DNA from 3 places in the Psychrobacter sp. PSi21 genome. Region 2 is predicted to be linked to each of the others. Evidence: predicted binding sites of a transcription regulator. Region 2 holds the regulator's gene; each other region holds the start of a gene.
What was found. The regulator PhoB, encoded in region 2, activates phosphate uptake and scavenging genes when phosphate is short. The targets are predictions, from matches to a motif close to TGTCATNAANCTGTCATAA.
Positions count from the first base shown of each region.

Region 1: the regulator PhoB is predicted to act here: its motif matches at 1,533-1,551, upstream of pstS (phosphate ABC transporter substrate-binding protein PstS).
Region 3: the regulator PhoB is predicted to act here: its motif matches at 1,947-1,965, upstream of ACFI32_RS10445 (inorganic phosphate transporter).

Region 1 is NZ_JBHNYR010000001.1:462,717-466,005, reverse strand. Features, by position in the region: gene thiC (phosphomethylpyrimidine synthase ThiC) at 1-914, opposite strand, end outside; TPP riboswitch at 1,162-1,297, opposite strand; gene pstS (phosphate ABC transporter substrate-binding protein PstS) at 1,625-2,779, shown strand; gene pstC (phosphate ABC transporter permease subunit PstC) at 2,901-3,289, shown strand, end outside.
Region 2 is NZ_JBHNYR010000013.1:66,906-70,194, reverse strand. Features, by position in the region: gene asd (archaetidylserine decarboxylase) at 1-769, opposite strand, end outside; gene dtd (D-aminoacyl-tRNA deacylase) at 897-1,349, shown strand; gene phoB (phosphate regulon transcriptional regulator PhoB) at 1,450-2,157, shown strand; gene phoR (phosphate regulon sensor histidine kinase PhoR) at 2,167-3,289, shown strand, end outside.
Region 3 is NZ_JBHNYR010000014.1:11,111-14,399, reverse strand. Features, by position in the region: gene ACFI32_RS10450 (ATPase) at 1-1,452, shown strand, start outside; gene ACFI32_RS10445 (inorganic phosphate transporter) at 2,135-3,289, shown strand, end outside.

The sequences.
Region 1 (3,289 bases), on a different contig from region 2:
CATTCACGGGTTTCATGAATATGGTTGCCCGTGGACAAATCCATAATGGTATCGCCGCCCCAACGCGTCGCCCACGTCATTTTGGACACTTCTTCATCAATAGAAGAGCCTAATGCCGAGTTACCGATATTGGCGTTGATTTTTACCAAGAAGTTACGACCGATGATCATCGGCTCAGACTCAGGGTGGTTGATATTATTGGGGATGATGGCGCGTCCAGCCGCCACTTCATCACGGACAAACTCAGGGGTGATGGTCGTAGGCGTGTTGGCCCCAAAGCTCTCGCCATCGTGTTGGCGCATATCGGTCAGCTCATGCTGTTTTTGCGTCTCACGAATGGCGATATATTCCATCTCAGGGGTGATGATGCCGCGGCGCGCGTAATGCATCTGTGTGACATTCTGTCCTGCTTTGGCACGGCGTGGTTTGTCGATGTGGGCAAATCTAAGGTTGGCAGTAGTGATATCGCGGGCGCGTGCTTGCCCGTATGAGCTGGATAGACCGCTTAGCTGCTCGGTGTCGCCGCGCTCAGCGATCCAGTTTTCACGCAGTTTGGGTAGACCGCGAGTCAGATCAATCTCGACATTGGGATCGGTATAGACGCCTGAGGTGTCATAAACATAAAACGGCGGGTTGTGCTCGCCATCTTTATCGCCTGTACCACCAACGGGGGTATCAGACAGGCTGATTTCGCGCATGGGTACTTGGATATCAGGTCTTGAGCCTTCGATATAGACTTTCTTTGAGGCGGGTAGGATGCGGTGCAAATCGCGTGCGTCTTCTTCAAAGCGCGCATCACTGGCAGCGCGGTGGGCAGGCGTTTTTAGTGCATCGGCTTTTTTGTCTGTTTTGCTGTCTGTTGGCTCAGCTGGGATATGGGTGGTAGCAGTATTGATCGCGTTTGACGTGCTCATATGATGTCCTAGCGTGTTGGTCTTGTGGTAAGGCAACACCGCCAGTATCTGCGGGGGTAGGCATTCATCATTCAGACAAATTTATATGATGAGTACCTAACAGCGACTAAAAAATATCGTCGCGGCTGGTGGTCATAACATAGGGGACGCCGCTTTTTATTCTCTTTTCTTATCTCGTCATGCATCACGCATATCAAGACAATAATGATGATAAAAAGGTATTTCTACGCATCCGTTGTCATCAATAACAAAGTGCTTAAGACTTCCCTGCGTCGGTACTAACCGCATCAGGTTCGGCGGGTGAAATCTCAGCGAATGTAGTATTGACTGTGCTGCTATTGCTAGCAGATCAGCTGTGCTACACCGCACCCCGAGTCTGTCAGTGTTGTGAATCATCTTCATACTAACAAACTTCTATCACTGCCGCCAATCTTATTTGACGGCCAGTTGTGATGACCCTGCCGCGTGTTTTGCCACATCAAGCGCGACGCTTTAAGCGATTATAAAAAATATCAATAGATGTCCTTTTTTGGTCAGGATGCGCGTAATCAGAACGGTGCATGCTATTTAAGATTTTGATTTTAAAAATGTTTTTAATAACGATGCTGTGTCACTCGCTGTCATCAAACTGTCATCAAAGCTTGGCAAAATACATCGCATATCACAGGCAATACATTTTTTGTGCAGTTGTTAAACTTTAGGAGTTTTACATGCGTTATTCGTTATTAGCAGTGGCCGTCAGTGGTGCATTAATGCTCACGGCATGTAATAAATCAACCGATACAGCAGAGCCCGCGACGGATAGTAGCGCAGCAACTGCCACCGCAAATAGCACTGAAAGCACCGCCACAACCGCCGCTGCTGTAGACAGCGACAAAGTCTCAATGAGCATTACAGGCGCTGGCGCTTCTTTCCCGCAGCCTATCTATGCTAAGTGGTCAGCTGACTACAATGCAGCGACCAGCGGTCAGGTGAACTATCAGTCAATCGGTTCATCAGGTGGTATCAAGCAAATCACCGCAGGTACGGTTGACTTTGGTGCCTCTGATGCGCCAATGACGCCAGAAGAGCTAAATGCTGAAGGCCTTATCCAATTCCCAACGGTTATCGGCGGCGTGGTACCCGTGGTGAACATTGAAGGTATTGAGCCTGGCGCGTTAAAACTGGACGGTAAAGTATTGGCCGATATCTATTTGGGCAACATCAGCAAATGGAATGACCCTGCTATCGCGGCAATGAACCCTGATTTGACACTACCAGACAGCCCAATCACCACCGTATTCCGCTCAGATGGTTCAGGTACGACCTTTAACTTCACCGATTATTTAGCCAAAGTATCACCAGAATGGCAAAGCGATGTCGGCGTTGACAAAACGGTCAAATGGCCAACCTCAGATCGCGGCGCGGCAGGTAAAGGCAACGAAGGCGTGGCCAGCTATGTCAACCGTATGCAAAACTCTATTGGCTATGTCGAATACGCGTATGCCAAACAAAACAATATGTCACATGTGGCGCTACAAAATGCCGCAGGCAACATCGTACAGCCATCTATCGACAGCTTCGCCGCGGCAGGTGATATTGATTGGTCACAGCAAAAAGGCTTTTATAAAGTCATTACCAACTCAGAAACCGATCAAGCATGGCCGATCGCTGCTGCAACCTTTATTTTGGTACACAAGCAACCACAAGATCCAAAACAAGTGGCTGGCGTGCTGAACTTCTTTAACTGGGCGTATGATCAAGGCGACGCGGCAGCGACCGATCTTGACTATGTACCATTCTCTGATAAAGCAGTTGCTTTGTTCAAAGACAGCTGGAAGCAAGTGGTGGATAAAGACGGCAATCCAGTCTATACCCCACAATAATCAGCTGGTGTGACCGACGTTTGTGGTTTTGCTAACGGGCAAGCTGCAAGCGTCGTTTAGTCGTTTTTATCAAAATCGTTTGTATTAAACGGTGCTTATCAACGCAATTATTGAGGTAGATATGGCAGAGCTTGACCTACAAACACAACTGTCCAAACAAAAACGCTGGGATGCGGTGTTTGTAAATACGACCAAGGCAGCCGCAATTTTTGTGTTGCTCAGCTTAGGCGCGATTTTGCTGTCACTGATCGTTGGTGCATGGCCAAGTATGCAGGCGTTTGGTTTTGACTTTTATACCAGCAATAATTGGGACCCAGTGGCGGGTGAGTACGGGGCGCTGGCACCAATTTACGGTACGGTCGTCACCTCCATTATGGCCATTGTCATCGCTGTACCGATCAGTTTTGGTATCGCGATTTTTTTGACTGAGCTGTGCCCTGTATTTTTAAAAAAGCCACTGGGTATTGCCATTGAGTTGTTAGCAGGTATTCCCTCTATCATTTATGGTAT
Region 2 (3,289 bases):
GCCACATGGCCCCAGCGGCTTTTGGTAATATCACAATCGCTGTTGAGCCCAAATAAAAGCGTCCCAGCTCATCGCCTTGTGCCAATAGTATGTCATGCGTGGCTTCTTGGATGTCGGGGCTGCGGCTGATCTTGCCCGTCGCGACGGTCTCAATCCCAGCGACGATCATCGCGCCGACCATCACCACGGCCGCTTTGCCATAAGCGGTGTCAAACAAACACACCAAGCGCTCATTGCGCGCAAACAAGTCAGGGATGTTGGCTGCGGTGGTGGTATTGACTGAAAAAAGCGTGCCGGGCACATAGCGCGTTTTGGTTAGCGTACCTGCAAACGGCATGTGGACGCGGTGATAATTGCTGGGTGCAAGATAAACCGTAGCAAAGCTGCCATCGGCAAAGTAGCTGCCATCATCACTGTCCGCCAGTAGCTGGCCGATGTCATAGTAACGGTCTTTGGCTTGGAGCAGCTTGTAATCTTCGATCTGACCCATTTGAGAGATGACGCCGTCCGCTGGGCTGACGATACCATCTGGCGTGGGGTCGATGATACGCGCATCGTCTTTTAACTCGCGGGTAAAAAAGTCATTAAAGCTGTCATACGCATTGAGGCTTTGACGCTCATATTCATCTAATTTAACATGATAGGCTTTGGCAAAACTACGGATAAACGCACGTTTGACTAAGGGATGGCGACTGGCGGCCAAGCGCCCAGCCACTTCGCTCAACTGCTGCTGTGGTACAAATTGCTGGATCGTGGTAAATAAGGTCATAACAAGGCTACCAAAGTAAAGGTTAATATAAACGCCGATGGCGGCGCATCAAAATACGTACAGATAAGTTTATATTATCACGCGGGTTGGCTGCCTGTACCACCACAATCTGTTAAGGAGATAATTTATGAAAGCATTGATCCAGCGCGTCAGTCATGCCAGCGTCACGGTCGAGGGACACGTCGTTGGTGCGATTGAACACGGCGTATTGGCTTATATTGGTTTGGGGCATGATGATGACCTTGCAGCCGCCAAGCGTTTGATTGACAAAATACTCACTTACCGCATTTTTGAAAACCATGATGATCCTGCCAAAAAAGGGCTACTGGATTATAACGTACAGCAAGCAGGTGGCGGGCTTTTATTGGTATCGCAGTTCACCTTGATGGCTAAGACCAACAAGGGCCGCCGTCCTGACTTTGAAGAGGCTATGGCACCAGATAAAGCGCGTGCGCTGTTTGCCGCGCTGACCGACTATGCAAAAACGCAGTACCCACAGGTGGCGTGCGGACAGTTTGGTGCTACTATGTTGGTTGAGAGTGCCAATGATGGCCCCCTGAATTTTTTGTTAGAAGTGTGATACCGTCAAATTGTCATCAAGTCGTCATAAAAAGGCCGTTTAATAAGCGCATAGTGGCGAGTATTTATCGTTTTTTATACCCAAACCATGAGGCAGCCGTATGCAAAGTGAGCAGATTTTAATCGTTGAGGATGAACCTGCAATTCGCGAGATGATTGTGATGACACTAGAGATGGCAGGGTTTGTCTGTTTGCAGGCGGCGGATATCTCTGAGGCGCATCAGCAAGTGGTGGATCATCGTCCTGCCTTGATTTTGCTTGATTGGATGCTGCCCGGCGATAAAAGCGGCATCGATTTTTGCCGTATGCTCAAAAAAGATGACTTGCTCTCTGAGATACCAGTCATCATGCTCACCGCCAAAGGTGAGGAAAACAACAAAGTGCACGGCTTAGACGCGGGCGCGGATGACTATATTACCAAGCCCTTTTCGACCCGCGAGCTGGTATCACGTATCAAAGCGGTACTGCGCCGCAGTAGCGCGCTCTCAGCTGACAAGCCGATCACCGTATCGCGCCTGAGCCTTGACCCAAAAAGCCAGCGTGTCAGTGCTGATGGTAAAGTGATCGATATCGGCCCAACTGAGTACCGCTTGCTGGCGTTTTTTATGAGTCACCCAGACCGCGCTTATACCCGCACTCAGCTGCTCGATCAAGTGTGGGGCGGTAATGTCTATATTGAAGATCGCACCATTGATGTCCATATTCGCCGCTTGCGCAAATTGCTTCAGCCTTATGACTGTGCTGGTCTGATCCAGACGGTACGCGGCACAGGCTACCGCTTTTCGAATATGAGCGAAAGCGAGGCATAGTAGCAACTGATGATGACGCCAAAAGACGACGAGCAACAGCAAACGCACCGCTACGCGTTATTGCTGGCAGATCTGCGCTGGCTGCTGTTTTCGCTGGCTGTGGGCGTGGCGCTGGGTTTATACACATCATATCTACTGATCAGTATCATCATTGCGCTACTGCTGTATATTTTTTGGCGCATGTACGCGCTGCATACCTTTGATGAATGGGTCAAAAAACCCACCAATACCTCACCGCCTGACATGCTCGGCGGCCTGAGCGTGGTGGCACATCAGCTCTACCAAAACCGCCAGCAAGAAAAAATCACCCAACAAAAAATGATGGGACTGGTCAAAAAAATTCGTAGCTCACTATTGGCGCTACAAGACGCGGTGATTTTGTTAAATGACACCGATGGGCTGGAGTGGTGGAACCAAGCCGCAGAAAACCTATTGTCTTTAGAGTCCAGCGATCAGGGCAACTGTATCTTTAATCTCATTACCGTGCCTGAGTTTCGCGAGTATTACCAAACCACCGCCGCGCCCAACAATGGTATTCATTTGGTCTCATGGAAAACACCAGGCCGCTATCTTAAATGCGAAGTGACCCATTTTGGTGGTGAAAAGCTGCTGATCATCTATGATGTGACGCGCCTGCAGCACTTAGAGCAAATGCGCCGCGACTTCGTTGCCAATGTCTCGCACGAGCTGCGTACCCCGCTGACCGTATTGATGGGCTATTTAGAAACCTTTTCAGACCAGCCAGACATCGCCCCGCAGTGGCAACGTGGCATGGCACTGATGACGCAGCAAACGGCACGGATGAACAGCATTGTGAATGACTTGCTGCTGTTGTCACGACTAGAGAATGAAGAAAAGCCTGAGCTGACTGAAATTGACATGCATAAGCTGCTGAGCCAGCTGTATGATGACGCGCTCGTTTATAACAAAGAATACGGTCACAACATCACCCTTGATATCGGTACTGAGGACAATCTTTATGGCGCTGAGCTGTATTTAAACAGCGCCTTGCTCAACTTGGTGGTCAATGCCATCAAATACACGCCCAAAGGCGGCCATATTCATATCAGTTGGGATGCGACCGTCGATGGCTGCGAGTTTTCAGTCACTGATGATGGCATTGGCATTGCAC
Region 3 (3,289 bases), on a different contig from region 2:
AGATTGCTCAAAGTCGAAGCCACCATCGGTGATGCGCCACTGGCCTATCAGCCGCTGTGGCAAGCACATACCAAAGCGATGCCGCGTCATGGTGATGTAATGGTGTATTTTGGCAACTGGTATGCCGACCTTATCTACAATGTCATGCGCATGACTCGTCAGCAAGCGGACGACGATAACCAAAAAAGCACGAAGAAGAGCGCAGCCAAAAAAGGCAAGCGCAAGGCCAAAAAAATCACCACCTCAGAGGATAGGGTCAGTCAATGGCAGCAATATCTCAAACAGCAGCTACGTGAGTTACAATCCTTTGAGCATGATCTTGCGACCAATCAAACCAAGCTATTAAAGTGCTGGTTTCACGTCGATGATGATACGCTGCAAGAGCGGATCACGGATAAAGAAGCCGATCCAGAATATCTCTATCAAATCGACTGGCGTGATAAGGATACCTTAACCCAGTTTAATCAAGTGGCTGCCAGTATCATTCGTCAACAAGGCGATTGGGTCATCATCGATGGCGCGGACAAAGCGCAAGCCACCAATCAATTTTGTCACGAAGTCTTGCAAGCCATGCAGTCGGCGTTAGTCAGTAGCCGCGTGCCAACTGATGAACCTGCCAGTGACACGAGCGATGGCAATCTTGATGCTGATATACCGCCCTTAAGCACCGCTACCGTGGTCGATTGTGACCACTTACCAAGCGCACATGGCGATGCGACGTTCACGCCCGTCGATATTCCTGATGTGTTGACTGACATCGATGACCCTGACTTGGACAAATCTGAGTATCAAGACGAGCTGGCAGACAAACAAACCAAGCTGGCAGCACTATTACGGGCACGCGGCGGTCGTCATGTGGTATTTGCCTTAGAGGGGATGGACGCAGCTGGCAAGGGCGGGGCGATCAAAAGGCTGGTTGCGCCATTAGATCCGCGTGAATACCAAATCTACAATATCGGTGCGCCGATGCGCTATGAGCTTCAGCACCCTTATCTGTGGCGCTTTTGGACACGACTACCTAATGAAAAGACAGATCGGATCAGCCGTATTGCGATTTTTGATCGTACTTGGTATGGCAGGGTATTGGTCGAGCGGGTGGAGGGCTTTGCCATTGAGGCACAGTGGCAACGCGCTTATGCAGAGATCAACCGTTTTGAAGCAGATTTGGTGTCTGCTGGCACGATAGTCATCAAATATTGGCTAGCGATTGATAAAGATGAGCAGCTCGACCGTTTTGAAGATCGCCGTGATACGCCGCATAAGCAGTTTAAACTGACTGATGATGATTGGCGCAACCGTGACAAATGGTCGGATTATGTCCAAGCGGCTGCAGACATGCTGGCACATACCAACACCACTGCTGCGCCGTGGTGCGTGATTGCCACCAACGACAAGCGCACGGCGCGTTTGCAAGTGCTTGATCATGCTATTGAGCAATTAGAAAGTCTTTGAGTCTGATCAACGCATCATGTGATGACGCATGAGCGCAATAATATTTGTCAATATGCGGCGGTGATGATGGCGTGTTTGCCACCGCATGATTGGTATACAGTTGTTGTTCAAATAGTATCAAAGTGAGCCAAATATCCCAATTTGGACATTTTTTTTGACAATAAGCCGTTAATATCTACCACTACTCAATAAAAAGGGCAAAAGAAACAGCTGGATACGAGGACAAATTTGTAAGTATGACCGCTTGATCATGCATTTTTTGTTAATTTTTAATATAATAGGCAGCCAACATGAGCAGGTTTGGAAGTGTAAATCCGCTAGAGCGCAGTTACCACCAGCTCTCCAGCCATTATTGACACTATGATTATTAGCATATTTGGCTGATAATCGACTTTTAAAATCGCTCGGATATACTGTGGGCAGTTAAGCCGCAAGAAAATGAAATCGATAGATTTAATCATTTTACTTGCGGCTTAGTGTTATATTGGCGGCCGTTATGACAGTTGCCTCAGAGGCAGTGGCCTGTGTGCTGGATAAAAAGCGGCCATTTGCCAAGACTGCCTGATATTGCAACATTGTACCAACGGCCAATGTGTCTTTGCTCATGTGTCCATGCAGCAGCCATTGGCCGCGTTATCAATCGCATTATTCTTCAATAAGCTTACGCAGGGCGTATCAACCTATGGGTATTAGCAGCAGTTCTACAGAGCCTACCAAACAAGTCGGCTCTATGAGAATTAATCTATTTTTTGCCATCCTTCTGATAGCAATGACTGGTTACTTTTTATGGTGGGGTCTTGACTACACCATGCATCAGCAGAGTATGTTATTTCTCATAGCCACCGCATTTGGTGTGTTTATGGCCTTTAACATCGGTGGTAATGACGTTGCCAACTCGTTTGGCACATCAGTGGGTGCAGGTACGTTGACCATTCCGCAAGCGCTTGGTGTGGCCGCGATATTTGAAGTCTCAGGTGCCGTCTTGGCAGGTGGCGAGGTAACCGATACCATTCGTAAAGGTATCGTAGATTTGGATGGTATGTCAGTCACGCCAAACCAGTTTATTTACGTCATGCTGTCAGCTTTGATTGCAGCGGCGTTTTGGTTGCTGTTTGCCACGCGTAAAGGCTTGCCCGTATCGACCACGCATTCGATCATCGGTGGTGTGATTGGTAGCTCTATTATTCTAGGCTATGACTTGGGCGGTAGCGGTTCAGCATTGTCCACAGTTGACTGGAGTACGGTAGGCCAGATTGCCATCTCTTGGGTGCTCTCTCCTGTGCTTGGCGGCGTGTTAGCCTACCTTTTATACGGTCAAATTAAGAAAAACATCATTGATTATAATGATATGGCCGAAGCCCGTATTGAAGATTTTAAAGCCGCCAAAAAAGCGCTCAAGAAAAATCACAAAGAGTTTTTTGATCAGCTTTCAGAATCTTTGCAGTTGTCATATACGTCAGCAATGCTACGCGACCAAGAAATTTACAAAGACGACGACTGTACGCGTGAAGATTTGGAAACGGATTACTATCAAAATCTGTATGATATCGAGCGCGAGCGTAATGACTTAGACACGCTAAAAGCGTTGAAAAAATGGGTGCCGCTGATTGCCGCTATGGGCGGGGTAGTCATGACCGCGCTGGTTGTGTTCAAAGGTTTGAAAAACGTCAACAGCAACCTGACCAACTTGCATGGCTTCTTATTCATGGGCATGGTTGGCGCGCTGATCTGGCTGGCGACCTTTATCTACACTAAGAGTATTCGCGGCAAGCATAAAGAAGATTTGAGCAAAGCCACCTTTATTATGTTCAGCTGGATGCAGGTCTTTACCGCATCA